One region of the Pseudoalteromonas sp. S3431 genome, then DNA from elsewhere that is predicted to be linked to it. Evidence: predicted binding sites of a transcription regulator. Region 1 holds the regulator's gene; each other region holds the start of a gene.
What was found. Region 1 encodes sigma-54, which starts transcription at its own class of promoters, with help from an activator protein. Its sites were predicted from a motif close to GTTGGCACGNNNNTNGNNT; they were not measured.
Positions count from the first base shown of each region.

Region 2: DO88_RS14345 (TorF family putative porin) is a predicted target of sigma-54. The motif match lies at 2,634-2,652, and genes of this name have one in related genera.
Region 3: flgJ (flagellar assembly peptidoglycan hydrolase FlgJ) is a predicted target of sigma-54. The motif match lies at 5,489-5,507, and genes of this name have one in related genera.

Region 1 is NZ_JJNY01000044.1:46,863-57,284, forward strand. It holds gene DO88_RS08125 (ATP-binding cassette domain-containing protein) at 1-807, opposite strand, end outside; gene DO88_RS08120 (calcium/sodium antiporter) at 1,076-2,044, shown strand; gene DO88_RS08115 (KpsF/GutQ family sugar-phosphate isomerase) at 2,048-3,019, shown strand; gene kdsC (3-deoxy-manno-octulosonate-8-phosphatase KdsC) at 3,020-3,571, shown strand; gene lptC (LPS export ABC transporter periplasmic protein LptC) at 3,568-4,122, shown strand; gene lptA (lipopolysaccharide transport periplasmic protein LptA) at 4,112-4,654, shown strand; gene lptB (LPS export ABC transporter ATP-binding protein) at 4,651-5,376, shown strand; gene DO88_RS08090 (RNA polymerase factor sigma-54) at 5,446-6,945, shown strand; gene hpf (ribosome hibernation promoting factor) at 6,972-7,259, shown strand; gene ptsN (PTS IIA-like nitrogen regulatory protein PtsN) at 7,264-7,716, shown strand; gene rapZ (RNase adapter RapZ) at 7,736-8,581, shown strand; gene DO88_RS08070 (HPr family phosphocarrier protein) at 8,625-8,897, shown strand; gene mgtE (magnesium transporter) at 8,999-10,357, shown strand.
Region 2 is NZ_JJNY01000016.1:10,688-21,109, forward strand. It holds gene DO88_RS14355 (AsmA family protein) at 1-876, opposite strand, end outside; gene DO88_RS14350 (hypothetical protein) at 1,310-2,473, shown strand; gene DO88_RS14345 (TorF family putative porin) at 2,752-3,438, shown strand; gene DO88_RS14340 (Bor/Iss family lipoprotein) at 3,500-3,823, opposite strand; gene DO88_RS14335 (Bor family protein) at 3,820-4,131, opposite strand; gene DO88_RS14330 (ABC transporter permease/M1 family aminopeptidase) at 4,393-7,968, opposite strand; gene DO88_RS14325 (ABC transporter ATP-binding protein) at 7,980-8,858, opposite strand; gene DO88_RS14320 (nitroreductase family protein) at 9,046-9,723, shown strand; gene DO88_RS14315 (ArsR/SmtB family transcription factor) at 9,716-10,024, opposite strand; gene DO88_RS14310 (YgaP family membrane protein) at 10,129-10,317, shown strand; gene DO88_RS14305 (rhodanese-like domain-containing protein) at 10,317-10,422, shown strand, end outside.
Region 3 is NZ_JJNY01000108.1:1,273-11,694, reverse strand. It holds gene DO88_RS01170 (flagellar hook assembly protein FlgD) at 1-428, shown strand, start outside; gene flgE (flagellar hook protein FlgE) at 488-1,858, shown strand; gene DO88_RS01180 (flagellar basal body rod protein FlgF) at 2,051-2,794, shown strand; gene flgG (flagellar basal-body rod protein FlgG) at 2,816-3,604, shown strand; gene flgH (flagellar basal body L-ring protein FlgH) at 3,621-4,304, shown strand; gene DO88_RS01195 (flagellar basal body P-ring protein FlgI) at 4,317-5,411, shown strand; gene flgJ (flagellar assembly peptidoglycan hydrolase FlgJ) at 5,544-6,539, shown strand; gene flgK (flagellar hook-associated protein FlgK) at 6,541-8,556, shown strand; gene flgL (flagellar hook-associated protein FlgL) at 8,559-9,827, shown strand; gene DO88_RS01215 (flagellin) at 10,057-10,422, shown strand, end outside.

The sequences.
Region 1 (10,422 bases):
TTCTCCAAGCAACTCATCTGCATATGTTTGAGCTGGAAAATGAAAAGGCACGGGACCATCAGACAAACCTTTTAAAAACTGTTGCACTAAAGGAGACTCATGATTGCGCATTTCGTCAGGTGTTCCACAACCAATTACACCCTGATCAGCGATAATAATAACGTGGTCAGCAATACTCATTACCTCGTTAACATCATGGGTTACAATTAAAGAAGATAAACCAAGCACTTCGTTGAGTGACTTAATTAATTTAACCAACACCCCCATAGAAATAGGATCTTGGCCTGCAAATGGTTCATCGTACATTATAAGTTCAGGGTCGAGCGCAATAGCACGTGCCAGAGCTGCGCGCCTAGCCATACCTCCCGATAATTCAGAAGGCATTAAATCTTTCGCTCCGCGTAGCCCAACAGCTTGCAATTTCATTAGCACAACCAACCGAATTAGGTCTTCACTCAACTCAGTGTGCTCCCTAATTGGGAACGCTATATTATCGAATACCGACATATCAGTAAACAACGCACCACTTTGAAAAAGCATACTCATTTTAGTTCGCGCTTCGTAGAGTTCTTTGCGCGACATATTTGGGATACTACCACCTTCAAATAAAATATCACCGGAGTCAGGCTTAAGTTGACCGCCAATTAAACGCAACATGGTCGTTTTACCAATTCCGCTTGGCCCCATAATCGCAGTGATTTTACCTTTAGGAACGCTAAAGCTCATATTTTTATATATGCTTCTATCGCCTCTCGAAAAGCTAACATCCTTGACTTCTACTATTGATTGCGACAAGTCGCTCTCCATAACAATATTCACTAGTGCACCTATTTTAAAGCTTTTTTAACCAAGATGGAAAAAACAATTCGTAAGATTTTGTAATACACTTGCAAAAAGGAGTATAAGACTCGTTTATAACGGCTTAACTGCAGCTTAAGGTGCTGATATAAGCGCCTTAAAATATTATTCAACAAGTTATTGTAATTAGAGTTGACCTGACTCTTTTATTTATACTTTCACCTTTGCTTTTGTTACTATTCGCGCCATCTGTATTTTGAATAACTGGCTTAATATAATGGTTACCTCGTTTGTTATTTTAATTCTTGGTTTTGCGGCTCTTGTTTGGAGTGCAGACAGGTTTGTTTATGGCGCAGCGGCACTTGCAAAAAACTTTGGCGTACCAACCCTAATTGTAGGCTTAACTGTTGTGGCAATGGGTTCGTCAGCCCCAGAGATGATGGTTTCCGCTTCTGCAGCGCTCGCAAATAAAACAGATACTGCAGTTGGTAACGCTGTCGGTTCAAACATAACAAACATTCTACTTGTGTTAGGTATTACAGCGTTATTTAGACCTCTGTCTGTATCTTCAAGTACATTAAAACGCGAAATGCCACTGGTCTTGCTGATATCATTCGCTACCTGGTATATTTTTTCAGACAATTATTTTTCATTAGCCGAAGGTATCGCCTTACTTATTGGCTTTATCGTGTTTATAGGCGGTTTGATTATTATTTCACTGCGCGCAAAAAACCAAGATGACCCATTTATAACCGAAGCCTGTGACGACGTACCTAACGATGTACCAACTAAAAAAGCGGTATTTTGGTTAGTTATTGGCATGGTTCTACTCCCTGTTAGCTCACATTTTTTAATTGGTTCCGCAGTCGACATAGCTAAATACTTTGGCCTAAGCGATCTAGTCATTGGCTTAACTATTATTGCCATTGGCACGAGCTTACCGGAGCTTGCAGCTTCAATTGCCGGTGTATTAAAAAATGAAGATGATTTAGCTCTAGGCAATATTGTTGGTTCAAACATTTTTAATATATTGGCTGTGTTACCGCTCGCAGGTATTATTAATCCATCCATTATCGATCCGTCAGTAGCGAGTCGAGATATACTCATTATGATTGGTGCAACATTTGCTCTTATCATCATGTCATTGAACTTTAGAGGCACCCAACGCATCAATAGAGTGGAAGGTGGCTTATTGCTTATCGCATTTTTGGGCTACCAAGGGTATATTTTTAGTCAAGTAGGGTAAATAATGACGACGCTGAACTTTATCGAACAGGGTCTTCGTGTTCTCAATATTGAACGCCAAGCACTTAATGACATAGCGCAATATGTAGATGAAAACTTTCATCAAGCATGCCAATTAATGTTTGACTGCGAAGGTCGAATTATTGTTATTGGCATGGGTAAATCAGGCCATATAGGTAATAAAATTGCAGCAACACTTGCAAGTACAGGAAGCCCTGCCTTTTTTGTACACCCAGGCGAAGCTAGCCATGGCGATTTAGGAATGATCACCAAAAACGATGTTGTCATGCTTATTTCAAACTCAGGTGAGACGAGTGAAGTTTTAAATATTATCCCTGTTTTAAAACGCCTTGGCGCAAAAATAATCGCCATGACAGGCAATACTAAATCGACCATGGCAACACATGCAAATGTACATGTATGCATTAAAGTAGAAAAAGAAGCATGCTCTTTAGGGTTAGCACCAACGGCGAGCACTACAGCGACTCTTGCTATGGGCGATGCGATGGCAGTGGCTCTGTTAGAAGCTCGTGGTTTTACCGCCGATGATTTTGCGCTTTCTCACCCTGGGGGCAGTTTAGGCAAACGATTATTACTAACCTTAAAAGATGTTATGCACAGCGGCGCAAATACACCTATTATTAGCGTTTCACAAACCGTAAAAGATGCACTTATTGAAATGTCAGCCAAAGGCCTTGGTATGACAGCCATTGTTGATAAAAGTAATCAGCTAGTGGGATTATTTACCGACGGTGATTTACGCCGTATTTTAGAGCAAAGACTAGATATTCATACAACACAAATAGACCTTGTTATGACTAGGTCATGCACAACAGCTACACAAGATATTTTAGCTGCTGAAGCGCTTAATATAATGGAACACAAACGTATAAATGGCTTGATTGTTGTTAATGAGCAAAACCAGCCTATTGGCGCACTAAATATGCAAGACTTATTAAAAGCAGGAGTATTATAAATGCAATTTGAAGAACTCTATCAACCGCTGAGTGCTGATGCAAAAGCACGTGCTAAAAAAGTAAAACTACTTATATGCGATATTGATGGTGTATTTTCTGATGGCCGAATTTATCTTGGCAATCAAGGTGAAGAGCTCAAAGCATTTAATACAAAAGATGGTTTTGGCATTAAAGCGCTTATAAACAGTGGCTTTGAAGTGGCTGTTATTACTGGTCGCCATTCGCAGATAGTGCAACAACGTATGACCAGTTTAACAGTACAACATATTTATCAAGGTCAAGAAAACAAGCTTATTGCTTACGAAGAGCTAAAAAACAAGCTTCACCTAAGTGATGATCAAATTGCCTATATTGGTGATGATGGCCCCGATATGCCAGTAATGGAATTAGTCGGGTTTGCCGTTGCAGTTAACGATGCTCACCCACTAATCAAGCGTTTATCACATTACACGACACAGATGCTGGGTGGTTTTGGCGCAGTGAGAGAACTAACCGACTTACTTATGCTAGAGAACGACAAACCACTTACTAGCAAAGGTACTAGTTCATGAATACAGCGCGCATAATTTTAAGCGTTTTATTCATCAGCTGTATGGTTTGGCTTTGGTACCCTTATTTTGCACAAACAAATATGACAGCTCAGGTTGAAGCTGAAGTTATCGCTAAGCCTGATTATATTGCTATTGAGCTAAAACAAACGGCCTATGATGAAAATGGTAAAATTAATCATAAAGTTACAGCTGCTAAAATGGAATTATATCAACAGCTAGGCTTTACCTTTTTTGAAAAGCCCATTTTCACCTTATATAACGAAAAACAAACATGGCGAATAAATGCAGACGAAGCAACGTTATATGAAGGAAAACAATTAATTTTAGAAGGTAACGTGGTTGCCAAGAATCTTACTGATAATGCAATGATAGACAAGATTAATGCGGATAATATTCAAGTAGATATAAAACTACTCACGATGCGTTCAGAGCAACCCGTTATTGTTACGGGACCCAATTTAAAGATCACCGGTAAAGGCCTTGAAGCCGATTTAAAAACTGAAGTGATAAAACTTATTAACCATACGCGAACTATATATTATGACCAATAAAATTTCAAAAATACTTATTATTCCGACACTTATACTAGCTTTCAACCTTAGCGCTGCTGAACAAGCGATTCAACCTGCAGCGAATCAAATATCAATAAGTGCCGACAAACAAGAAGGCCAATTAAAAGAAAACGTCGGAATTTTTGAAAAAAATGTTGAGATTATTCACGGCAACCGCCGTATTACAGCCGACCGTTTAGAAGTACATAAACGTGATGAATTAGGCGATAATAAACAGCTACTAATTGCAACTGGTAGCCCTGCATATTTCGAAGAAAAACAAACTGATGGCACTATAATGAGCGCCAGCGCAAACGAAGTTCGTTATGATGTAGCTAAACGATTTTTAACCCTTATTGGCGATGCACAAGTATCGCAAGCGGGTCAAAAAATAAATGCCAAGAGTATTACTTACGATATGCAACAGCAATTAATTAGCGCTGAAAAAGACGAAAACTCAACCGATCGTGTGCATACTATTTTAGTACCTATTGAGACTAAAAAAGAAAAAAACGATAAAGGTCAGCCATGAGTACATTAAAAGCAGAACTATTAGCTAAAAGTTATAAAGGCCGTGAAGTTGTAAAAAATGTAGGTCTGGAAGTAAAGGCTGGCAGCATAGTCGGGTTACTTGGCCCTAATGGTGCAGGTAAAACCACAACGTTTTATATGATTGTAGGCCTTGTACCTAGTGATAAAGGCAAGATTTCTATCGACGATAACGATATTACTCTTTTACCTATGCATAGTCGTGCTAGATTAGGCATTGGTTACTTACCCCAAGAATCATCAATTTTTAGAAAGCTTACTGTTTATCAAAATTTAATGGCTATTTTAGAAACACGTAAAGAGCTAAATAAGCAAGCAAGAGAAGACACACTTAACAATTTATTAGATGAATTTAGTATTCAGCACATTCGTGATAGCCAAGGTATGGCATTATCAGGAGGCGAGCGTCGCCGAGTTGAAATAGCGCGAGCACTAGCCGCTGATCCTAAATTTATATTGCTTGATGAGCCTTTTGCTGGTGTTGACCCTATTTCAGTGTTAGATATAAAGAAAATAATAGAACATCTTAAAAATCGTGGTATTGGTGTGTTAATTACCGACCATAATGTAAGAGAAACTCTTGATGTTTGCGAAAAAGCCTACATAGTTTCTCATGGTGAGTTAATTGCATCAGGCACTCCAGAACACGTATTAAACGATAAAACAGTACGTGATGTTTATTTAGGCGAGCAATTTAGGCTGTAACATTTACGCCATGTCTTTAAGCATCTGCTAGTATTAATTATAACAACATAAAAGGATTGTTAGAGATACATGAGGCAATCATTACAGCTGCGCATGGGCCAGCAACTTACAATGACTCCACAGCTGCAACAAGCAATTCGCCTGTTGCAACTCAGTACATTGGATCTCCAGCAAGAAATACAAGAAGCACTCGACAGCAACCCCCTATTAGAGGTTGAAGAGCAAGATTACGCCGAAGATTCTACTGGTAAAAACGAGCAAAAAGCAGATAACGACGATGTCACTGTTAGCGCAAATGCTGATGATGTTCCGAGCGAATATGAGCAAGACAGTGGTGAAGCACTTGCTAAAGATACGCTAAGTGATGAAATGGCTATGGATGTTAGTTGGGATGAATATATGAGCGCAGCCCCAGCGTCATCATCAGGACCAATGCCTGAAGATGAATCTATATACCAAGGCTCCTCAACTGAAACGCTCCATGAATACCTAATGTGGCAACTACAACTGACTCCCTTTAGTCCTACCGATGAAGCGATTGCGATTGCGATTGTTGAAGCCGTCGATGATTCGGGTATTTTAACGCTGAGCTGCGAAGAAATTTTAGAAAGTTTTAATCAAGAGAACGAAGAAGACAACGAAGTTGAACTTGACGAAATAGAAGCTGTTTTAAAACGAATTCAATTGTTTGACCCTGTTGGTATTGCAGCACGTAGTTTACAAGAATGCTTATGTATTCAGCTGAACCAATACGATAAAGAAACACCCTATATTAATGAAACAAAAATGATTTTAACCGAGCACATTGATCTATTAGCTGCTCGCGACTATCGTACATTAATGAAAAAAACAAAGCTCAAAGAAGAAGAGCTTAAAGAAATAATGACTTTAATACATACTCTTAGCCCAAAACCGGCGGATACTATAGTTAGAGAAGAATCTGAGTATGTAATTCCTGATGTATCGGTGAAAAAAATAAAAGGTCGCTGGGTTGTTGAACTAAACCCAGATAGCATGCCTAAAATCAGAGTCAACAGCCAATATGCAGCAATGTCACGCACCGTTAAATCAAGTGGTGATAGCCAGTTTATTCGCTCGCATCTACAAGAAGCTAAATGGTTTATTAAAAGTTTAGAAAGTAGAAACGATACACTATTAAAAGTAACTAATTGTATTGTTAAGCAACAACAAGGTTTTTTTGAGCATGGCCCCGAAGCCATGAAACCAATGGTTTTAAATGATGTAGCAGAAATGGTCGAAATGCACGAATCAACTATTTCACGCGTAACAACTCAAAAATATATGCATACACCTCGCGGTATTTTTGAGCTTAAATATTTTTTCTCAAGCCATGTAAGTACTGAAAATGGAGGCGAATGCTCATCAACAGCAATACGCGCTCTCATTAAAAAATTAATCGCAGCAGAAAACTCAGCAAAACCATTGAGTGATAGTAAAATTGCAGATATATTAGCTGAGCAAGGAATAAAAGTAGCGAGACGTACAATCGCAAAGTATCGCGAATCTCTAGCTATTCCACCGTCAAATCAGCGAAAAAGTTTGATTTAAGACGCTAAACAAAGAGGGTAATGCTTATGCAACTAAACTTAACTGGTCGTCACGTAGAAGTAACTGATTCATTAAGAGATTATGTAAATACCAAATTTGCGAAGCTAGAAAGACACTCAGATCATATTAATAATGTTCATGTCATTCTTGATATAGAAAAATTAAACCAAAAAGCTGAGGCAACGATTCATGTAAGTGGAGCTGAGTTATTTGCCTCTACTGAACATCAAGATATGTACGCCGCCATTGACTCGCTGATTGACAAGCTCGATCGCCAAGTTATTAAACACAAAGAGAAGCTTGCTCGACACTAATATTATGAAATTAAGTTCACTTATATGCCAGGACTGCAGCAGAGCTGCGGTCCTTTTTAATAGTAAAAAAAGAATTTTAGAGTTCATCAGTCAACTTGCTCATGACAAGCTCCCATATCTTTCTCAACAAGATATTCTCAGCGCCTTAATGAATAGAGAAAAACTGGGAAGCACTGGTATAGGAAGAGGCATTGCAATCCCTCATGGGCGAATGAGCGGCGCAGAAGAGCCTTTAGCACTCGTATTAGTAAGCGAAACACCTATTAATTTTGATGCAATAGATAATCGCCCTGTTGATATATTTGTTGCTCTCATCGTACCTGATGGCGATAACCAGCAGCACTTAAAGACGCTCGCAACGATAGCTGATAAACTAAATAATAAAGATTTTTGTAAACAGTTACGCAGCGCAAAATCAGATACTGAACTGTATCAAGTTATTGTAGAACAATCGTAATTAACATAATGGGTGATAAATGGAATTAATTATCATAAGTGGCCGTTCCGGTTCTGGAAAATCGGTTGCTTTACGCGTAGTTGAAGATTTAGGTTATTATTGCGTAGATAATATTCCAATTAATCTGCTACCTTCTTTAGTGAGAAGTGTATCTGATAACTACGACAAAATTGCAGTTAGTATTGATGTCCGGAATTTACCAAAAGAGCAAGACGAATTTAACGATATCCTTGAATACTTACCTGGCTTTGCTAAACCGACTCTGTTTTATCTAGACAGTGAGGATCAAACATTAATTAAACGTTTTTCTGAGACTCGCCGTCTACACCCGTTATCAGTTGACTCATTACCTCTTGATTTAGCAATAAAAAAAGAAAAAGAACTACTCGATGTTCTCACTACTCGCGCTGACTATATGATCGACACGAGTGATTTAAGTGTTCATCAACTTGCTGAATCAATTCGTGAAAAAATTCTGGGTAAAAAAGATAAACAACTCATTGTTACTTTTGAGTCGTTTGGCTTTAAACACGGCATTCCTAAGGAAGCTGATTATGTCTTTGATGCACGCTTTTTACCGAACCCACATTGGGAGCCAGAATTAAAACCTTTAAATGGCTTAGACCAACCCGTAAAGGATTACTTAGCCAGCCACAGCATTGTCCAAAAGTTCACTTGGCAAATTCAAACTTTTGTACAAACATGGTTGCCACATTTAGAGCGAAATAACCGTAGCTACTTAACTATTGCTATAGGTTGTACTGGTGGGCAACATCGCTCAGTATATTTAGCACAAACGATTGGTGAAAGTTTTTCGATGACACATCCAAATGTAAAAATCCGCCATAGAGAACAAGAAAAATAACTCATTCAAAATAATCATCTGTTCAGCTTAGGTAGAGTAACTTATGCGTTTAGAAGACACTTTTTTAATAAAAAATAAATTAGGACTTCATGCAAGAGCCGCTACAGTATTAGCGCAACTTGCTATTAAATTTGATGCCTCAATCATGATATATCAAGATGATAAAGAAGCGCCTGGGGACAGTGTATTGGCTTTAATGCTACTGGAAAGCAGTCAAGGAAAAGAGGTAAAAGTAGTGTGTGAGGGCCCTGATGCCGAACAAGCTTTACATGCCGTTGGTCAATTGATAGCACAACGCTTTAATGAAGAAGAATAGCACTTAGCTAAAAACCGAAACTAAGATAAACTAAATGTGGTTAATTACCCCATTAATAAACCTCCCTATCCATAGTTATATAAAAATCAATAAGGACGCCAATGCCTGAAGCTTTTGAACAAGACTATCCACTACAACAATTAAAACAAGTGACAAAGTCGCTTAACAGTGGTCAATTTGTTCAAGTTAGGCGGATGTTAGCAAAAACAGCTCCTTGTGATACCGCATTATTATTAGAGTCATCGCCGCATAAAATTCGCCGACTACTTTGGCAATTGGTTGACCCTGATGTACAAGGTGATGTTCTTGAAGAGCTTTCCGAAGATGTTCGTTTAGGCATTATTGCCCAAATGGAACCTGAGCACATTGCAGCCGCAACTGAAGACATGGGCCACGATGACTTAGGTGAAGTACTCCGTAGTTTACCAGACACCGTTTATAAAGACGTTGTCAGCGCGATGGATATTCAAGACCGTGAGCGTGCAACGCAAGCACTTTCATATCAAGAGCGTTCAGCTGGCGCGCTAATGAACACCGATACGGTAACCATTCGCCCTGATGTAACGCTCGATGTTGTACTTAGATATATTAGGCTACGTGGGGAGCTACCAGAAGGTACAGATGATCTATATGTTGTTGATAAACACAACTGTTTTATAGGCGCTCTATCACTGAGTACGTTATTAACGAACCCACCTGAAAAAATTGTTCGCGATTTAATGGATGAAGATTGTGAATCAATCCCAATTTCAATGGATGAAAGTGAAGTCGCGCAACTATTTGAGCGCCATAATTGGATATCAGCACCTGTTGTGGATGATAACGATCAATTACTTGGTCGTGTCACTATCGATGATATTGTTGACGTAATTCGAGAAGATGCAGAGCATAGTTTACTAGGCTTAGCCGGTCTAGATGATGAAGAAGATACCTTTGCGCCAGTACTCAAAAGCTCTAAAAAACGTTCAGTTTGGTTAGGTGTCAATTTACTAACCGCACTTGCAGCGGCCTTTGTTGCTAGCTTTTTTGAAGGAACACTAGATGTTTTACCTATTTTGGCGGTACTAAACGGTATTGTCCCTTCTATGGGTGGCGTTGCAGGAAGTCAATCGTTAACGCTTGTTATACGCGGTATTGCGGTAGGCCATATAAACCAAACAAACCAACGCTTTTTAATGATGAAAGAACTTGCCATTGGTGCATTAAACGGTATTTTGTGGTCATTATTAATTGCAGGTGTTATTGCCCTATGGCAATGGGACTTTATGCTTGGTGGTGTACTTGCCTTCGCTATGTTTATGAACTTAGTCGTGGCTGGTGTGGCTGGCGCAAGCATTCCAATAATACTTAAAAGAATGAATATAGACCCCGCACTTGCAGGGAGTGTGGTGCTAACCACTGTGACAGATATTGTTGGTATATTCGCCTTTTTAGGAACTGCTACCTGGTTGCTGGTATAAATTAGAAATTTTTGCAAATAACTAAAGTAAAAAATACTTAGGGTAAAGCTGCAACTATGACAACG
Region 2 (10,422 bases), on a different contig from region 1:
TGCTAGGTGCATTTTACCGTTTACACTAAATGCATTAAAAGCATTGTCTTTAGCGTCTAACTCTACACCTTGCCATTTCGCAATACTTTTAACAGACTCACCGCTTAGTGCTAACTGACCTTTAATATCTTGGCCTTGCTTAGCGATGCTCCCTTCGAACGTTAAATCAACTAAACGAGAATCTAAGGTTTGTTTAACATTAAAAGTAGCACCTTCAATTGCTTTAGCTGGAGTATCTAATTTTATATCAAGCTCAAAACGCTCCTGCATATAAGTAATACCCCCTTTTACTTCTAATGTTTTACGAAGTGATGGAAGTAAAATAGCGAGTTCTAAATCACTAATTTGTTGCTTAGTACCTGTTTGACCATCTAGATAAGTAAATGTACCGCCATAAATAGCAACCTCACCTAGCTCAATATCAAAGTTATCTGGAAGCTTTATTGCTTCACCTGATTGGCTTTGCTCTTTAGGTTGCTCTGCAACTGCATCAAACAACTGCCAATTAGCTTTACCATTTTTGTCGGTTTCTAATAGGATATTGGGTTCGTTTATAACAAACTTATCTAATTTAAACTCACCACCAAATAATGAAAACCAAGGTATATGTACAGCAAGCTGTTTCATACTCGCCATGTCGGCGCGCGAACCTGATCCCATATTTGCAAAATGCACGTCGTTAAGTTCTAACTTTAATGCAGGGAATACGCTAAGTGTTTTATCACCTTTAATAGTAAGAGTGCGCCCAGTTGTTTGTTCTACCTGCTGCGACACTTTATTAAAAATAGTATCAGTAGGAATTAAAAACGGTGCGGCAACAATTAGTGCTATACATAATAAAAGTATTACACCTACAATTTTAAGTAAGGTTTTCATGATCGTCCTTTCAAACGTGCAAATAATGTTCTTATCATAGCGAGTGTTAGCTTTAAAATCATTGCTGAAGTTGTAAAAATGCTATTTAGTTTAACTTATTTGGCATGATATGAATCCGTGCTGAAAATTTCAGCATAAAAAACATATAGTAGAGTACTAATGAAATGGTTAATGCTATAAAAAAGCATTAACTAAATAATTCAATTTAATGCTCTTGAAATTAAACATTGTAAATTTAATGACAATATCTCACAAAAACCTCAAATCAAAATAACTAATATTTACCTATAATTTAATCTTGATACATTGAAAAGTATAGATATTTATCCCCTGTCACTATTAAGCATTGAGGACAGCGCTGTTGTTATTGATGTAATTGCGCTAAAATAGACCAGCAAAAAAATATATATCTAATCCGGAGATTCTACAAGGCATGAAAAAACTGCTAATTTCACCGTCAAAAATGACGCTAGGCGAACAAGAAAATCAAATCTATCAGAACATTCTGAAGCAATCTTCAGAGTTAAGCCTTAACCTTATGGCCGTGAAAGTAGAAAACCACCCTGATGATTTTTTACCTTGGTGTTACGAACTATTAAATGCAAGTAGAGATCGTATGAACTACGATTTACTAGAGCCGCAACAATTACCTATACTTAAGAAGCTACACGATCAGCTTATTTCAGCTATCAGCTTTTTACAGGTTAAAACTTTACGTATTGCTCCGTGGCCTGTTGTAAGTGTATTTGTAGAACAACACAAAGACGTTATTGCTCTTGATGAACAGCTTCGCTTAGTAGACTACATTAAAAGCATTCGTGAACAATCTCTTAAAGATATGATTCCTGAAGATTTACTTGCGTTTAGCGGCAAACATATGGCGTCACTTGATCCAAGCACATACAACTTTGATGTTGAATGGTTTGCCTCAACTAAGAGTGCAAAAAGCTTTCATCAAATGCTTAGCGATTTACCAGGTGATTTTGATGCAGCTCTAGCAAACATCCCACTTGAAGGTGATATCACTCAATATGAATACCAGCAATTTGTTGCTGCTTACTCAAAAGTGTTTACCGACAACAATGAAAAACCAACGCTAGCCCCTGCAACTCGCTTGCTAGCAATGCGCCGCCCTGATTTATTTACTCCGATTACAAATAATCGATTAGATGCATTATGTGGCGCTCTTGGAGTTCCAAAACTTAAAAATAGTGATTTTGAGCGTTACTGGCAAGATATCGTTAAAGGTATTCAAGCTATGTCGTGGTATAAAATGGCTAATGCAAGTAACGAACTAGAGGAACAGTTAGTTGCTATTAAAGCACTGATCCCATGTTTCTTTTATTATGCAGACACTAAAACACCTGACAGTTCAAACTACATCAAGTTACTTAGCAAGCCTAAGCGTAGTACAACAACGACAGGTAAAACTCAACGTAGAGGCAAAGAGTCTGCAGAAATTTTAGTAGACCGTGCTCTTGCTGCTGACGATATTCCTGAGCATATTCGTAGCAAACGTGACTCGATCATTAATGAAGTACAAAAAGGTCGAGGCGTTAACGAAACAATTAGTCTAATGCGTACTATTTTCGGCTAAATAAATCTAACCTAGCTGTACTTTAATGGTGCGGTTAGGTTAATTTATGCACCAGCAGCGTGCGAACACTTATTAAAATTACCTCAATAAAAAAACACTACTCCTTTGTAAGTCATTATTTTTAAAATATAAAAATACATTTTAAAATAAATAAAACCAAGCTGGCACACACAGTGCACCATCTCCCCAGTTAAACAATAAAAATGCATCCAGTTAAAAGGTTAAAGCAATACATAATAAAACCTTGGCATGCAAAAATCATATAACGGGAAATGGACATGCTCAAACTAAAAAAAACAATTGCGATTAGCACCATCGCATTAATGGCTGCAACATCGGTAATCTCAACATCAGTTCAAGCTGAAGTAACAGCAAATGCGGCAGCAACATCAAATTACTTATGGCGCGGCCAAGAGCAAACGGGTGGTGATGCGGCAATATCCGGTGGTATTGACTACGCTAATGAGTCTGGTTTTTATGCCGGTACTTGGGCTTCAAATGCATCTTGGGCTGACGAAATGACCTACGAGCTTGACTTATACGCAGGCTTCGGTGGCGACATTAACGAAAGTGTTAGTTACGATGTTGGTTATATTTATTACGCTTACCCAGACGCAGCTTCTGAAGCTGACGCAGATTTCTCTGAAATTTACGGTAGTATTAGTGTTGAAGGCTTCACGTTTGGCGCTTCTGTACTTGCAACATCAGCTGCAAGTGGTGACGGTACAGACTTTGGCGACTCACTTTACCTAACTGCTGATTATGGCTTTGCTGTCGGTAGTAACGGTACTGAAATGGCACTACATTTAGGTCATTACTCTGGTGATTTTATTGGTGACGACAATATCTTAGATTACGGTATATCTATTTCAAAAGACGGTTTTACTTTTGGTTTGTCTGATACAGATATAGATGATTCAGATATTAAAGCCTACGTAGCTTACTCTGTAGACTTTAACTTATAAAAAAGAATGTGTTACTTGCTGCAACACGAAGGGCCTTTTGGCCCTTTTCTCGTTTATAATATTACTTGAATGGCACCTTAGTACAACTCACTTCAACTGTTTTAGGGTACCAAGCCGGAGCAATTTGATTAACAGCCACCTCAGCCAAACCATTAGTAAACGATTTATACGTATGGACACTTTGCCATTCACCTTGTGGGCAATGAGTACTTAAATCTAACGGTTTAGATCCTTCATATAATGCAAGAGCAAAATTATGATGCCATTGTGAACTCTCTTGAGTTTTATTGCTCACGTTGTCTTGTACACCATTATCAAAGTAAATGTTCGTACATCCCGTTAATATAATCAGCATACAACTTGTTATAAGTAACTTAATACTCATAATGCCTCTCCTACTATTTCATCTTCGCACCATACTTTAATAGTGTGAGGTGCATATATACCAAGTGTAATTAAACTAAGTGCTCCATCACTAAACGTTTGTTGTGACTGCATTTGAGTCACTGATTTATCTACACATACTTTTTTCACATCAACGCGCTCTTCTCCAACCAATCCCCATAAAAAGAACGGTCGACTATCTTCATAACTCGCTTTGCTTGTTATTTTGGCTGCTTGCTGTGGCTGAATTGTCACCGCAGAGCAAGCGGTTAGACTTAGTATTAAAACGCTTATCATTAGCTGCTTCATTCTTATCCCTTGTTGTTTACTCTTAATGACAGCAGTGTACAAAAAAACTAAAGTTAAGTTAGTAAGAAGGTGTGGGGAAAATGTAGCGATTGATACAAAAATTTATACAATTTTCTACAAAGTTTAGGATGAGGGCTACTTACTAAATGAGTTTAGATATAGTAAAAATAACTTTACTGTTAGCTATCAATAATCTCTTTCAATAGCTATAAAAATGCCAGTCAGTAAAACAACTGGCATTTTTTATACTGCACTTAAAAGCTACAGTGCTTTAATATTATCGCCACTTTTCTTGTCAATTAACTTAATAAAAGGATCCACACCTGCAAATTTAGGTAATTCAGTTACCTTTAGTATAATGGTATTTACACCCGTTTTTATCTCGTGCTTTTGCATATAGATCACAGCACTTTCACTATGTATCTCATTCGGATCTGCGCTAAATAAAGCAACATCTATCATTTGCGCTAGCGGTACATCTTCTTCACTACCTTCGCCATCGGCATGTTTTTTCGCTGCAGCAATAGTCAATGTAATGATATGTTCCCCATCAGCAGATTCAGCCTCTTGCACATCAACATCACTGATTTTTAAATCATACAACGTAATGGCATTAAATTGATCTTCAATGAATGCTTGTTCTTGCTCACTCGCTCCTCGCTTTAGATAGGCAATAAAGTCTAACGTGGTTGGGTAAAACTCTTGCGCATATTGGTAATCTCGCAAAAACGCTCGCAAAGCGGCATTTACGCGCTGCTCACCTAACAAATCATGTATGGCCATCATTACCACGGCACCTTTGTTATAGTGGATATACTGCTGCCCTGCGGCGCGTGCAAGTGTACGTTCCTCATAAAGCTCTGTCGTGCGTCCTAATAAGTAACGATCAAGTTCATACTTTAAGAATTTACGAAGGTTGTTTTCACCATACTTTTCTTTCATCACCATGATAGCTGCATATTGCGATAGCATTTCAGATAAAATATTAGAGCCTTCGACATTCGCGCCAATCACTTGGTGCGCCCACCACTGGTGCGCCAATTCATGCGATGTTACATAGTAAGGAAAATTAATATTATCTGGGTCACGTGTATCTGTAATAAACCCCATATTTTCAGAATACGGTACTGTATTAGCAAAACTTTGCGCAAAACTACGATAGCGAGGAAACTCAATAATACGCATTTGCTTATGCTGATAAGGACCAAACTCTTTAGAGAAGTAATCTAAAGAATCTTTAGTCGACTGAATCATTGCATCTACATTCCAAGCATGATCTTTATGATGGTACACTTCAATGTTTACGCCATGATGCTGCTCTTTTTTCACCTCAAGCTCCATTGAGAGTAAAGTGTAAAAGTGCAACATAGGTGCATCCATTTCGTATACAAACGTGGTTCGGCCATTTTTAGTACTTTGTGATTGCAAGTAACCTGGAACCATCGCAATTTGCGACTCATCAGTGGAAATTGTGGCAGCAAAACTTACATAGTTATCTGCAAACAAAGGTTGATTATGATACTGCGTTTCTTCAATTTTATTGCCGCGTTTTAACTCTGGCAAACCCCTTTGACGACGCTCACTTTTATCTTGTATTTGCTTACCAAAGGAATAACCAAAACTCGGGAACAGTGCCGTGTTGTCAATAAAAGTACCGTTATACACAAGTCGCTCATCGCTTCCTCTATCTTCAAACCCTTCGGTATAACGCTCTACGCTCATTGTAATTTCGCGGCTTTCGTTTGGTTGCATGGGTTTAGTAAAATCTAACCAAGCATGACGATACTGCTCGTTTAACTCCCCAAGTTGCGCGCCATCCACCTCAACACTCCATTTATGAGTATTATCAGGCTTATTTACTAATACTCGCGTAATCGGTTGTTGCGATTTATTCTCTATCTGCATTATCACGGTAGCTGTAATACGACGTTCTTGAGGGTAGATATCAGCAGTAACAACAACATCCGTTGGAATAGGTAAAGCCGCATCTACAAACTGACCGAACTCACGCTCATACTGCTCTAGTAAGTCTTCATACTGTTCACTGGTTATAAATTGATTGAGAACCGTTGTGTTGTAGTAAATAAAACTTCCTACACCACCAAAAATAAGGGCACCACATACAATAACCGCTTTACCTGAATTGCCTAGCTGATAGCCTAACAACTGAACGCGTGCTTTTAAATTTTGCCCAGCTCCACGAGGCCAAAGCGCATAGCTAAGTGCAGCAATGATCATACTAAAACCTAGCCAGTATAAATTATACCAATGCACCGCAGTTAAAAAGTGGCCATAACCATTAATATCTGAATAAGGCGCCTCTGGTGTCCGACCTATTACAAACATATTATGCTCAAAACCATAGTTACTCATCACCAAAGTAGCGATAAAATACAGCACATATAATCCCATACCTACGTATTTATTTGGGCTAATTACTTGTAGTAAAAAGGCAAAACCACCTTGAAAGATAAGCCCGAGTACAAATAAATAACCGAGTCTAATTACATATTGTGCAATATCAAAGTTCGCCATGCCCATCATCATTTGATAAAACAATGTCACCACGGAGCCAAATGCGCATAACAATAATAAAACAGCACTCAGCGCTACATATTTAGAGCCCCAGAACACCCAATTCGCAACAGGGTACGCATCGATAATGTCGGCCATTCTAGATTCACGATCATGCCATACAAGTTCACCACAATAGTAAACAAGTACTATCATCATCAATATGCCAAAGCTACCTTGAATAAGCTCAACCATTCTAAATGTGACTGGCCAAACATCAGTTCCGTATGGACCCATTGAGCCTACCAACGCTGGAATTAATGTCGCTAAAGATAAAATAAGTAAAATACCAAACGAATAGCTTTTTATAACTTGTTTGACTTCAAAAACAGTACGCGTTAAAAATTGCGACCACGCATTATTTCCCGTCGCTTTTGCCGTTATATTAAACTTAAGTGCAGCTGCAAAATTAGTATTATTATTTTTACTCGCCTTGCCTTTCACTTTTTGCTTTTGAGCCAAATGATGAGATGTATTGAGTGCTGCAATTGCCAATGCTAGTAAGGCAACACCGACCCAAATTAACCTATTATGTAATAACTGATCAGTTAACGTAATTTCCATTACATTACGCTCTGCTATTGTCCAGTATTCCATCTGCATTCTCATTGCCGACATACCAAACATATCCAGGTAAGCTGAGATTTCACGATATTGGATATCAGAGAAAATATTAGATCCAACCAAATAGCTAATAAGTAGGGCAACAGCAACTAGATAGAGCGTTACCATGCTACGAAAGCGCATTGCCACAGCATTAATGAGCGATGAGACAACAAACAAAGAAGGAGCTGCAATATAAAAGAAAGGCACTAAATAATAACTTAGTTGGTTTTCACCTATCATTTCACTGTCTAACCAACCCATTAAGCTACCAAAACCACTGCCAACCCACACACCCAACATAGTGCTTGAAAACACTAATAGCGTGACTAAATAAGCCCCGATGAATCTCCCAGCTTTATACTGAACTATGTTCAGTGGCTTGCTCAAAACTAATTCATTGAGTTTACTCACGTCATCACGAATAGCTGAGCTTCCAACAAAGTTGACCACTAAAAAAATAGCAAACACCGACATAATCGCAATAACTTGCAAAATTGCGTAAGGAGAATTTATATTTACATTGCTGCTTCCCCCTATTTGCACCGAGTCAGAAACCGATGCCATAAAAGTAAGAAAAAACAAAATAAGTGACGTGATATAGAAAGAGGGCTGACGCATAAAATAGCGCAGCTCAAATTGCATCATTTTAAACAACATAATCAGTATCCTTATGCTGCTTTATTGCGGTGTTGGTGCAATGTTGAAAAATAGACGTCTTCTAAATCAGCAGGCTTAGACTCAAACCCTTCTGGCGCATCGTCAGCAAACACACTGAGTAATGTTTTGCCTGCAAACAAACGCTTCGCTATTACCGGTAATGATTGTTCGAGTTCCAAAGCCTCGGCTTGACTCATTGCTTTGTGCCAAATTTTTCCCTGCAGCGTGTCAGTCAACTCAATTGGGTTGCCTTCAAGTAAAATTTGGCCACTTGCTAACACGGCCATATTTGGGCAAAGCTCAGACACATCTTCAACTATATGCGTTGATAAAATCACCACTTTACTTTCGCCTAAACCGACCAATAAGTTATGAAAGCGATTGCGCTCTTCAGGATCTAGACCTGCTGTTGGCTCATCTACAATGAGTAAATCAGGGTCGCCTAATAAAGCTTGTGCAATACCAAAACGTTGGCGCATACCGCCCGAGAAACCACTCACCGCATTTTTTCGATGATCATATAAATTAGTTTGCGCTAACAACCCTTCAACGGCCTCTTTACGTTCAGCCTTATTACTTAAACCTTTTAAAATAGCCATATGATCAAGTAAATCATAAGCACTAACACGCTGATAAACACCAAAATCTTGCGGTAAATAACCTAAACGCTCACGCAAGCTTTTAGGGTGTGTTAACACATCAATACCATCAAATACAACGCTGCCACTATCGGCTGATTGCAGTGTAGCGATCGTTCGCATTAATGAAGATTTACCCGCACCATTAGGACCCAGTAAACCAAACATCCCTTTAGGGATATTTAAATCAACACCTTGTAGTGCATGTACGCCGTTATCGTAGGTTTTTGATAACCCTGTTATTGATAGCATTTTTACTTCCTTGAATATAAGTAATTATTTTTATAATGTTTTATACCACAAGAAAAATAGGAACATAAGCTACTTGCTGGTCAAATTTGTAACAACAAATAAACATAATTTAAACTCATAACACTTGCCTGTACTGTATTCACTCGGTATAAAAACCACATATACTTTATATAAGAAGCGAAAAGCCATGCAAGATCACCAAAGCCAGCCATTAAACGACTTTATAGAATACCCACACGACGAAATGCTAAATCGCGCTAACGAGTTTTTAACCACTAGCCAACGCCGCCATAGCATTCGCAGCTTTAGCGATCGCCCAGTACCAAAAAATATTATTGAAGCATGTATAAAAGCAGCGGGCACAGCACCAAGTGGAGCGAATCATCAGCCTTGGCATTTTGTGGCTATAAACAGCAGTGATGTAAAAAAACAAATAAGGGATGCCGCCGAAAAACTAGAGCGTTCTTTTTACGAAGGCAGAGCAGGTGAAGAGTGGTTAGATGCGCTAAAACCGTTAGGTACCGACGCCAATAAGCCTTATTTAGAGCATGCACCTTGGCTTATAGCTGTATTTAGTCAAAAAAAGGGGGGCGTAAGCACCGATGATAAAAATACTAATTACTACGTACACGAATCGGTTGGTCTAGCTACCGGCTTTTTAATTCAGGCTTTGCATCGCAGTGGTTTGGCAACCCTTACTCATACTCCAAAGCCAATGAGTTTTTTAACCGACATATGTGGCCGCGATAGGGATAACGAACGCCCATACATGCTACTTATTGCAGGTTACCCAAGTGATGATGCAACAATACCTGCTCATGCACTGGATAAAAAATCTATTGATGAAATAGCTACTTTTATTTAGTGTTTTCTGCTTGGCAAAACCACTCATATAGCAAAGTAATGATCGACTCAACTTTTGGGTCGGTCAATGAGTAATAAATAGTGTGTCCATCTCGGCGGGTCATAACCATATCCGCCTTGCGTAAACTGGCTAAATGTTGAGATAGTGCAGATTGAGCCAAGGGCACATTTTTATTTAATTCACCAACACTTTGCTCACCTTGTAGCAAACTGCATAAAATCATTAAACGATTTTTATTAGCCATTAATTTTAAAAACTGTTCGGCTTGTTCTGCATTCACAGCGAGTTGTTCAATATTCATTTAATCACATCATTTATAAATATGCTTTTAAGTATAGACTTTTACATTAGATAACTCTAATATAAATTAACATTAGGTATTACTAATATAAAATTGAGATTATAATGAAAATAAGCGATGCGATACTTTTAATCGGCGGTAGTGCAGTAACAATATCAGTACTTTTAAGCTATTTTGTACATAGTAATTTCCAGTTTCTAACATTATTCATAGGTATTAACTTAGTGCAGTCAGCTTTCACAAAGTGGTGCCCATTAATGTCTTTTTTACGCAAAAGAGGATTCACAGACTAATGCTTACTTCAATTCCTGACTTACTAAAAGTTATCACACCTAACCAGCGGCGTATTGACGCAGCGCAAGCAAAAATAGAGCTCGAACAAAATAAAGGCCTACTTA
Region 3 (10,422 bases), on a different contig from region 1:
CGATGACGTCTAATTCTGCATTACAAGCCTCAACGCTTGTTGGTAAGCAGGCTTTACTAGAGTCAAATACCCTTGATTTAAATGAAACGGGTGATGCTAGAGGCTCAGCAGTAGCAGAAGAAGCTATGGATAACCTTAAAATCAAAGTAACTGACGAATCAGGTCAATTAGTAAGAACGATTGATATGGGTTCTCAGGCAGCTGGAGCAATTCGCTTTGCTTGGGATGGTAACAACGAAGCCGGCGAACGTTTACCTGAAGGTGAATACACAATAACAGCTGAAGGAAGTACTAACGGTGAATTTTCAAGTTTACCCGTTGCTACTTTTAAGAACATTGAAAGTGTAAATATTAACGGCTCAAGTGGCATTATTATTAACACTAAAGAAGGTGCGGTTAGACTGACGGATGTCGCAGAAATCGCATAATTAATTTTAGTATTTTTTGCCTGCCAGCAGGCTTCAGATTGATAGGTTAGAGGTGAATTATGAGCTTCAATATTGCATTAACAGGCCTTGCTGCCGCGCAAAAAGATTTAGATGTAACAGCAAATAATATTGCGAACGTCAATACTACCGGTTTTAAAGAGTCACGCGCAGAGTTTGCCGATGTTTATGCATCGTCAGTATTTAGCGCAGGTAGGACTAAAAATGGTGATGGTGTGCAAACGACGATGGTTGCACAGCAGTTTCACCAAGGATCACTGCAGTTTACTAATAACTCTTTAGATTTAGCTATTACAGGTGAAGGTTATTTTGCGATGACCGATGATATTTCATCGCAAGATTTAACCTATACTCGTGCCGGTGCATTTAAATTAAACCAAGATAATTTTATGGTTGACGCTAAGGGTAATTTCTTACAAGCATTCCCTGTAGATTCATCAACCGGTGATACAACATCAGTGAGTTTGAGTACAACAAACCCAGTTCAAATACCAGATTCATCAGGTTCGCCACGTGCTACAGAAAATGTATTCTTATCGTTCAATTTAGATGCGACAGCTGATGCACCGGGTATAGATTTTGATCCTACATCAAATGGTACTTATAACTCATCTACATCAACGACAGTTTATGACTCGTTAGGTGAGCCGCATATATTGCAATACTTTTTTGTAAAAGGACCTGACGCAGCTTCAGGTGGTGCAGATAATAGCTGGGAAGTGTATGCGACACTTGATGGAAAGGTAGTTGATGGAACTTCGGGCGCAGAACAAACCACGACCCCTTATGCACCGATCACAACTCTTGGTTTTGATTCAAGTGGTTTACCTGCAACGACAGGCGGAGTAGCAAATACAAACCTAACCACTTTTGATGAGATAAACCTACCTGCTGGTGCTGGTACTGGTTTATCTACAATGCTTGATAATGGTGCTACATTCCCAGGCACAGGTATTGAGCTTAATTGGCGTGATGAAAACAATACGGCAGGACGTATACCAACACAGTATTCAAGTGGTTTTGAAGTTAAAGCACTTGATCAAGATGGTTCGACTGTTGGTCGTTTAGCTGGAATTGATATTGGCACCGACGGTAAACTAGTTGCTTCATACAGTAACGGTGATTCAACATACCTTGGCCAGATAGCTATGGTTCGCTTTCCTAATTCGCAAGGTTTATCACAAATAGGCGACACAAGTTGGAAGCAAAGTATTGACTCAGGTGAGCCTGTTGCAGGTGAGGCAGGGTCAGGTACATTTGGTAGTATTAACTCATCAGCACTTGAGCAATCAAATACAAATTTAACTAATGAGCTTGTCGATTTAATCACAGCTCAACGTAATTACCAAGCTAACTCGCGAGCGCTTGAAGTTAACTCAACAATCCAGCAAAGTATTTTGCAGATTCGATAATTTAAATTTAATTAAATATTTTAGGCTGCATTTTGCAGCCTTTTTTATTTTAGCCTCTAAACCAAAACCAATGGTTACAGTAAGTGGCTATCATTTCTATTGTTTGTTTCATCACTCTAATGTTACGTAAACTCTAATCTGGCATCTATTTTGCATTTGTTAAGTTAGAGATTTTTAATGTGAGTCGATGTTATGGACAAAATGGTCTACATTGCGGCCTCAGGTGCTAAACAGAGCCTGCAGGGCCTTGCCCTTAAAGCCAATAATTTGGCGAATGCCAATACGACAGGCTTTAAATCAGACTTTGCTCAAGCACGTTCTATGCAAGCGTTTGGTGAAGGGCTGCCAACACGTGTATTTTCGATGCAAGAACGTCCGGGTTCAAACATGACATCGGGTGGCATAGTTGAAACAGGCAGAGATTTAGATATCGCAATGAGCGATAACGCATGGCTGAGTGTGCAAGATGCGTCGGGTAATGAAGCTTACACTAAAGTAGGCACGCTCAATATCACAGCAGAAGGCATGCTGGTAACAAGTCATGGACGTCAAGTTATTGGCGAAGGTGGTCCAATTATACTGCCTGTACCAATTGAAAAGGTTGAATTTAGTCAAGATGGTGCTATTCAGGTTCGTCCGCAAGGCGCCCCAGCAAATTTTTTAGAAGAAGTTGATCGCTTAAGGGTCGTTGAGGCTGATAATTCACAACTTGAAAAAGGTAATGATGGCTTATTTAGACCAAAACCAAATCAAGTTGTTGATACTTCCGCTAATGTAAAAGTATTGAGTGGAACCTTAGAAATGTCGAATGTAAACCCCGTTCATGAAATGGTCGATATGATAAGTCATCAACGCCAATTTGAATTACAAGTCAAACTGATGAAAACAGCTGAAGAAATTGACGAACGTCAAGATCAGCTGTTGCGCATAGTTTAACTTTAAAATGAGGACACTATTATGAATCCTGCATTGTGGATCAGTAAAACAGGGCTTGATGCTCAACAAACCGATATTTCGGTTATTTCAAATAATTTAGCGAATGCCAGTACGGTTGGTTACAAAAAAAGCCGCGCTATATTTGAAGATTTACTTTATCAAAATATTAATCAGCCAGGTGGTCGTTCATCGCAAGACACTGAAATGCCATCAGGCCTAATGTTAGGTGCGGGTGCAAAAGTTGTAGCCAACCAAAAAGAGTTTACGCAAGGTAACATGTTAACCACCGAAAACTCACTAGATTGGATGATTTCCGGCGAAGGTTTTTTTGAAGTGCTGCAGCCAGATGGCAATATTGCCTATTCGCGCAATGGCCAGTTTACCACCGATGGTGATGGACGAATTGTTACATCGGGTGCTGGTTATGTTATTCAGCCAGAAATGAATGTCCCCGAAGATGCTCAATCGATTACTGTTTCGCAAGACGGAGAAGTATCTGTTCGTGTTGCAGGTCAAGCCGATAACGTAGTTATTGGTCAGATCACCATTAGTGACTTCATTAATCCATCGGGTCTTGAGCCGATTGGTCAAAACCTTTATACCGAAACAGCTGTAAGTGGTGCTCCGGTGCAGGGTAACCCTGGGGTTGAGGGGCTTGGTAGTATTATTCAAGGCTCACTTGAAACATCAAACGTAAATGTCACAGAAGAGCTGGTAAATCTTATCGAAACTCAACGTATTTATGAAATGAATTCAAAAGTAATTTCAGCCGTCGACGAAATGATGAGTTATATCAATCAGCAACTATAAGGTTTAGGGGCAGAATATGCGTAATATTATGTTATTTGCGGCAGGCACTCTATTTTTAAGTGGATGTGTATCAACACAAAATAGTGAAATAGTGCAAGACGATCCTTACTATGCGCCAATGTACCCAGAACCAAATATAGAACCTGTTGTAGCAACAGGCTCTTTATTTAACACGAATGTGTCGAACGATTTATACGCGGACAGAAAAGCTCTGCGTACCGGCGATATCATTACGGTTAAATTGCAAGAATCTACCCAAGCTACAAAAGCGGCAAAAACAGAAACAGATAAGCAATCTGACACGAGCCTTGACCCTGTAATTGGTTTGGGGGGACTTCCTGTTAATATCGGTGGCGACAGTATTCAATTTGGAATTGGCAGTGATTCATCGTTTTCTGGTGACTCTAAATCAAATCAATCAAATAGTTTATTTGGCAATATATCGGTTAATGTGATGCGTGTTTTACCAAACGGTAACTTAGTTATTCGAGGTGAAAAATGGTTAACTCTTAATACAGGCGAAGAGTTTATTCGCTTAGAAGGGTTGGTGCGCCCGCAAGATGTTGGCTCAGATAATACGGTTGAATCAAACCGAATAGCTAATGCACGGATTCAATATTCAGGTAAAGGGCAAACCCAAGAAGCACAAAGTGCTGGTTGGTTAACGCGCTTTTTTAGTAGCTCGCTCTTTCCTTTTTAGAGGACATTCAATATGAATGTATTTAAGTTTTTTTGTTTAATTGTTTTGCTGGGATGTCAATTTTCGGCACATGCAGAGCGTATTAAAGATATCTCTATGGTTGAAGGTGTGCGTTCTAACCAATTAGTGGGTTACGGGTTAGTTGTTGGCTTACCTGGGACTGGCGAGCAAAGTAAGTTTACCCAACAGAGTTTCAAGGGCATGTTAAGTAATTTTGGTATTACACTGCCGGCTAATTTAAGCCCTAAAATTAAAAATGTGGCTGCTGTTGCTGTGCATGCAGAGTTACCTGCGTTCAGAAAACCAGGACAAACAATTGATATTACCGTGTCGTCTATTGGCAGCGCCGGTAGTTTGCGCGGTGGTACTTTAATTCAAACATTTTTAAAAGGTGTTGATGGGAATGTATACGCTATAGCACAAGGTAGCCTTATTGTTGGCGGCTTAGGAGCTGAGGGTTTGGATGGCAGCAAGGTTGTTATAAACACACCCACCGTCGGTCGAATTCCCAATGGTGCTACTGTTGAACGTGCCGTTAAAAGTCCATTTATGCAAAGCGACTATATTACTTTTAATTTAAATCGCCCAGATTTTACAACAGCGAAACGTTTAGAAAGTACGATAAACGACTTAGTTGGTCCCAATAGCGCACAAGCTATTGATGCTGCATCTATTCGTGTTATTGCCCCACGAGATGCATCACAACGTGTATCGTATTTATCAACACTTGAAAACTTAGAGTTTACCCCTGCGGATAACGCAGCAAAAATTATTGTTAACTCTCGTACGGGGACGATTGTAATTGGGAAAAATGTAAAACTACAGCCAGCCGCGATTACTCATGGTGGTTTAACTGTGACGATTACCGAGCAACAAAATGTATCTCAGCCTAATGCATTAAGTGAAGGTGAAACCGCCGTTACGAATCAAAGTATCATTGATGTGAATCAGGATGATTCACGTGCATTTGTATTTAATCCTGGTGTTAGCTTGGACGATTTAGTCAGAGCAATCAATGAAGTTGGTGCTGCACCAGGTGATTTGATGGCTATTCTTGAAGCGCTAAAAGAGGCTGGTGCAATAAACGGTCAACTAGTTGTTATTTAGTATTTAAACACGCCCTAGTAACATTTTTACTAGGGCAAAATCATTCCCTCGCAATATATCTAATTTAAAGTTAGTCAACTGGCTCAATTTTTGCATTTTAATTGCATTACTCATTATTGTGTCAAAAAGCTGATGGAAACAAATCATCTCGATAAGCAAAACTTTTTTGATTTAGGCAACTTAGATTCACTTCGTAAAGAAGCCTTAACCAGTGGTGATTCATCGACTGATGCATCAAAGGCTGCGCTAAAAAAAGCCGCTGCACAATTTGAAGCAATTTTCACTCAAATGTTACTTAAAAGTATGCGCAAGGCAAACGAAGCATTTGAGGACAAAGAAAGCCCATTTAATTCCAGTGGGGTTAAGTTCTTTGAAGAAATGCACGATCAACAATTATCGACAGAACTATCATCAAATGGTTCTTTAGGCCTTGCAGACTTAATCGTTCAACAGTTATCCCCTGATGGTAAAAATTTTATGCCCGGATCTGTTTTGAGAACAACAGCGGACTTTTTAAGTGATAAGCGAGTGGGCTCAGAGCTTCCTCATGAAAATAATAATAAATCAGTAGAGCCTGTAAGTACGAACATGAACATGGATATTACAGAATCAAAAATAGAGACTCCGGTATTTGAATCGGCTGAAGAGTTTGTTAGCTCTGTGTGGGAACACGCTAAAACGGCAGCAAAGAAAATTGGTTTAAACCCGGCTGTAATGGTTGCGCAAGCAGCGCTTGAGACTGGTTGGGGTAAACATATCATTAATAAAAGTGATGGTAACAGTTCAAATAACTTATTTAATATTAAATCAGATAAAAGCTGGGAAGGTGAAAAAGCCAGTAAAGTCACACTCGAATTTGAGCAAGGTACAGCGGTCAAAAAGAAAGCAAACTTTAGGGCGTACGACTCAATAAAAGAAAGTGTAAATGACTTTGTTGATTTTTTGACACAAAACCCACGCTACCAAGAAGCATTACAAAATACAGCAAAGCCAAGCGACTTTTTAGATTCGTTACAAAAAGCGGGTTATGCAACCGATCCAAATTACGCTAGCAAAATAAAACAAGTACTCAATAGTGCAGAATTAAAAGATATTGCAGCAAACGCGATTCGCCAAGGAGTAAAGTAACATGTCGTATGATTTATTGAGTATTGCCAGTTCAGGAGTCAGAGCTAGTTCTGAGTTACTGCAAACGACAAGTAAAAACATTGCCAATGTAAATACAGAAGGCTATGTACGCGAGCGCACAGAATTTACTACCATGGTAGATAATCAGGTAGGTAGGGGTGAAACCTACCGTTTGCTAAACCAATTTGCTCAAGAACAGCTAAACAGAGATACATCTAATAAATCATTTTTTGATCAGTTTGTAACAGAGGCAAATAGGGTTGATACCTTATTTTCAGAGGAAGCAAATAGCTTATCTACAGGCATAAATTCGTTATTTAATAACGTGCAAGAGGCACTCAATCAACCATCATCAACGGTAGCTCGTTCTTTAGTTATTACTGATGCACAAAGCTTAATTGATCAAATGGATAGACTCTCAGGTATTGTCTTTGATCAGCAAAGTATAGTGAATGAACAATTAGAAATATTTTCAGAGGAAGCCAATACGCTAATCCAAAGTATTAGCGCTTTAAATAAAGATATAGCTGCTGTAAATGGAACGAATAATGCTGCTGATGCAAGTTCAACTTTTAACGAACGTGACAAAGCAATACGTGATTTATCCGAACTTATAGATATAGAAACACTTGATGGACCAAATGGTGAAAAGCTTGTGTTTATGGGTACAGGAGAAGCCGTTGTTATGCAAAATGGTTCGTTTAATTTGTTTTCTATGAGAGGCGACCCCGATCCTAGTTTTAAAGAGCTAACGTTAGATGTTAACGGTGGCAAAGCTGTGCCACTTGAAATTGATACGAGCAAATTAAAAGGTAAAATTGGCGGTTTACTTGCTTTTAGAGACGATATTTTAGTGCCGGCGCAAAATCAAATCGGTCAAATGGGACTGGCTATTGCAGATGCATTTAACGAACAAAATAAATTAGGCATGAATGCAAATGGTGAGTTGGGGGGCGATATTTTTACCATACCAACAGAAAATGCATTTGCTTATCAAGATAATACTGGTGGTGTTACAAACATGACCGCAACGGTTGAGCCAGGCAAAGGTAGTGAATTACCTGCCAGTAACTTCATTATTACCTATACCGCTAATCCGAACGAAGTAAGTATTCAGGCAATTGATAATAAAGGGGAGCCTATTGGCAACCCATCACTTGCAGATACAACCAGTGGAGTGATTGATTCATCATCAATTACCAGTGGCGAGTCCTTTGGACTGCAAATAACAGTTGCTGGTACAGGTGCTACTGGTGATCAATTTCAAGTTAAGCTAAATTCTCAAGCCGCTTCTAGCATATCGCTTGCAACCGGACGTGGTGATGACCTTGCGTTAGCGTCGCCAATTAGAACTGCGAACGATATAAATAATATAGGCACAGGCACGATATCAGCAGGTACAGTTAGTAGTGTTACCTCAGGTGGTTTTACATCAACTACACCACCTGCCTTAGCGAATGGCGATATCACAATTGTTAAAGCAGCGGGTACTAATGATTACCTTATTAGTGATGGTAATGGCGCTAATGTAGCTGTGACGATAGCGCCGCCGGGTGAAAATGTTTTAGCTGGCCTTGGTGCTCCTTATGACTCATACGGTTTTGACTTTGATATAGAGGGTACACCGGCAACAGGCGATACATTTACGCTGGAGTTTAACGAAGGTGGATTTGACGATAACCGTAATGGTTTAAAGTTGGCTGATTTGCAAAATGGTGAGTTGGTACGTCAAAATGTTGTCACAACAACGACGGCAGATAACCATAAAACATTTAATCAAGCCTATGCTGGTATGGTTAGCGATATTGGTGTGGTAACTGGACAAGCTATTACGAGTGGAGCTGCATTCGATGCTCTCGCACAGCAGTCTGAAGCTTGGTATGAATCATTATCGGGAGTAAATCTCGATGAAGAAGCCGCAAATTTATTGCGTTTTCAACAGTCTTATGCCGCTTCAGCACAGGTTTTAGCTGCTGCGCGTTCAATTTTCGACACTTTACTTAGTGCTGCGAGGTAATCATGCGTTTATCAAATAATTTAATGTATCAAAGCAGTATTAATAAAATACTGGATGGGCAACAAGGTGTCGCAAATGCGCAAGAACGCGTTAATACAGGGCAAAAATATTTAACAACGTCTGAAGCGCCTGCAGATATTTCACAGGCAATGTTATATTCAAATAAAATACAAACCAATGAGCAATATACAAAAAATATTAATCAGCTTAGTGGTCGTCTCGAAACAGAAGAAAGCGTTTTAAAAAGTATTAATACCAGTATTCAAGAAGCGCAATCTCTAGCATTACAAGCGGGTAATGGCGCTTATACTAAAGACGATTTGAAGTCGATTGCATCCGAGCTAAGTGGTATTCAGCAAACGCTTGCTAATTTAATGAATACCCGCTCCGAAGATGGGAAATTTATATTTTCAGGTTATCAAGATAGCACCCAACCTTATCAGTTTGACTCAACGCTAGGTGAATACACTTATAATGGCGATCAAGGTGTCCATCAAATAACGATAGCTGAAGGTGTATCAATTAAATCGAGTGATAACGGTTTTGATACATTTGAAAAAACAGCAGCACGCTTAGATGTAGACTCAAACACGGCTTCAATTCCTACTACAGTCCCTGCTAATAACATCACCGCAGGTACAGTATATGTTGATGGTCAAACTGAATTTGATCGATTTCATCAATCTAATTACAATGCAGATCCAGCAGCGCCAGCAACAGCAAATACTTATAATGTTGTGATTACAGCTGGGGCAACGCCAACTGATCCTGATCAATACGAAATTCAACGTGATGGCGTGTCTCTTTCTCCTCAAGTGATAGGTGATATTACCGATGAACCAATAGATTTTGCAGGAATGAAAATTGAATTTGAAGGTACAGCACCTGGTCAGCTTGATTTTAGCCTTGAAAAACCGGAGAAAGAAAACGTACTTAATACGTTGCAAGCACTTATTACAGGTTTGAATGATGGCACACTTGAAGGAGACGACTTTCAACAAGTATTAGCCGATGGTGTTGTTCAGCTACAAAATGCCAGTGAACAAGTGGTTTTCACGCAGGCAAGTTTAGGCGGAAGAATGGTTGCGCTTGAACTCGTAACCGACACTAACTTAGCGCTTGATATTCAAAATAAAAGTAATAGATCTAGTTTAATTGAGGTGGATCAGGCTGCTGCTATTAGCGAGCTCACTAAGCAAGAAACCGCACTGCAAGTATCTCAAGCAACCTTTGGGCGTTTATCTAACCTTTCATTGTTCGACTACCTTTAACCAGAAATATTTTGCCGCTTTACTTATTTTAAAGCGGCAAAAAATTGTCGCTTCAAGTTACTTTTTAAATTCAACTTTAAATTTCAATTATAAACCAGTAAAAACAGTGACTTAAACTTGTTTTAAAGTTGGCACAGTAAATGCTTTTATAATAATAAGAAATTATCGAATAGTGGTTCCTGTTAAAACGTGTTGAACCACACTCTGCTTAAACCTAGGAGATGGTAAAATGGCATTAACAGTAAATACTAATGTGTCGTCATTAAACGCACAACGTAACTTAAATAAATCAGGCGAAGGCTTAGCAACTTCAATGCAACGTTTATCATCAGGTATGCGTATTAATAGCGCAAAAGATGATGCTGCCGGTCTGCAAATTTCAAACCGACTTACGTCGCAAATAAATGGTTTGTCAGTAGCCCAGCGAAATGCCAACGATGGTATTTCAATGGCACAAACCGCTGAAGGTGCGATGAGTGAGTCAACAAGTATTTTACAGCGTATGCGTGAACTTGCATTGCAATCAGCTAATGGTTCAAACTCGCCAGAAGATCGTGAGGCACTGCAAAAAGAAGTATCAGCACTTCAAGTTGAA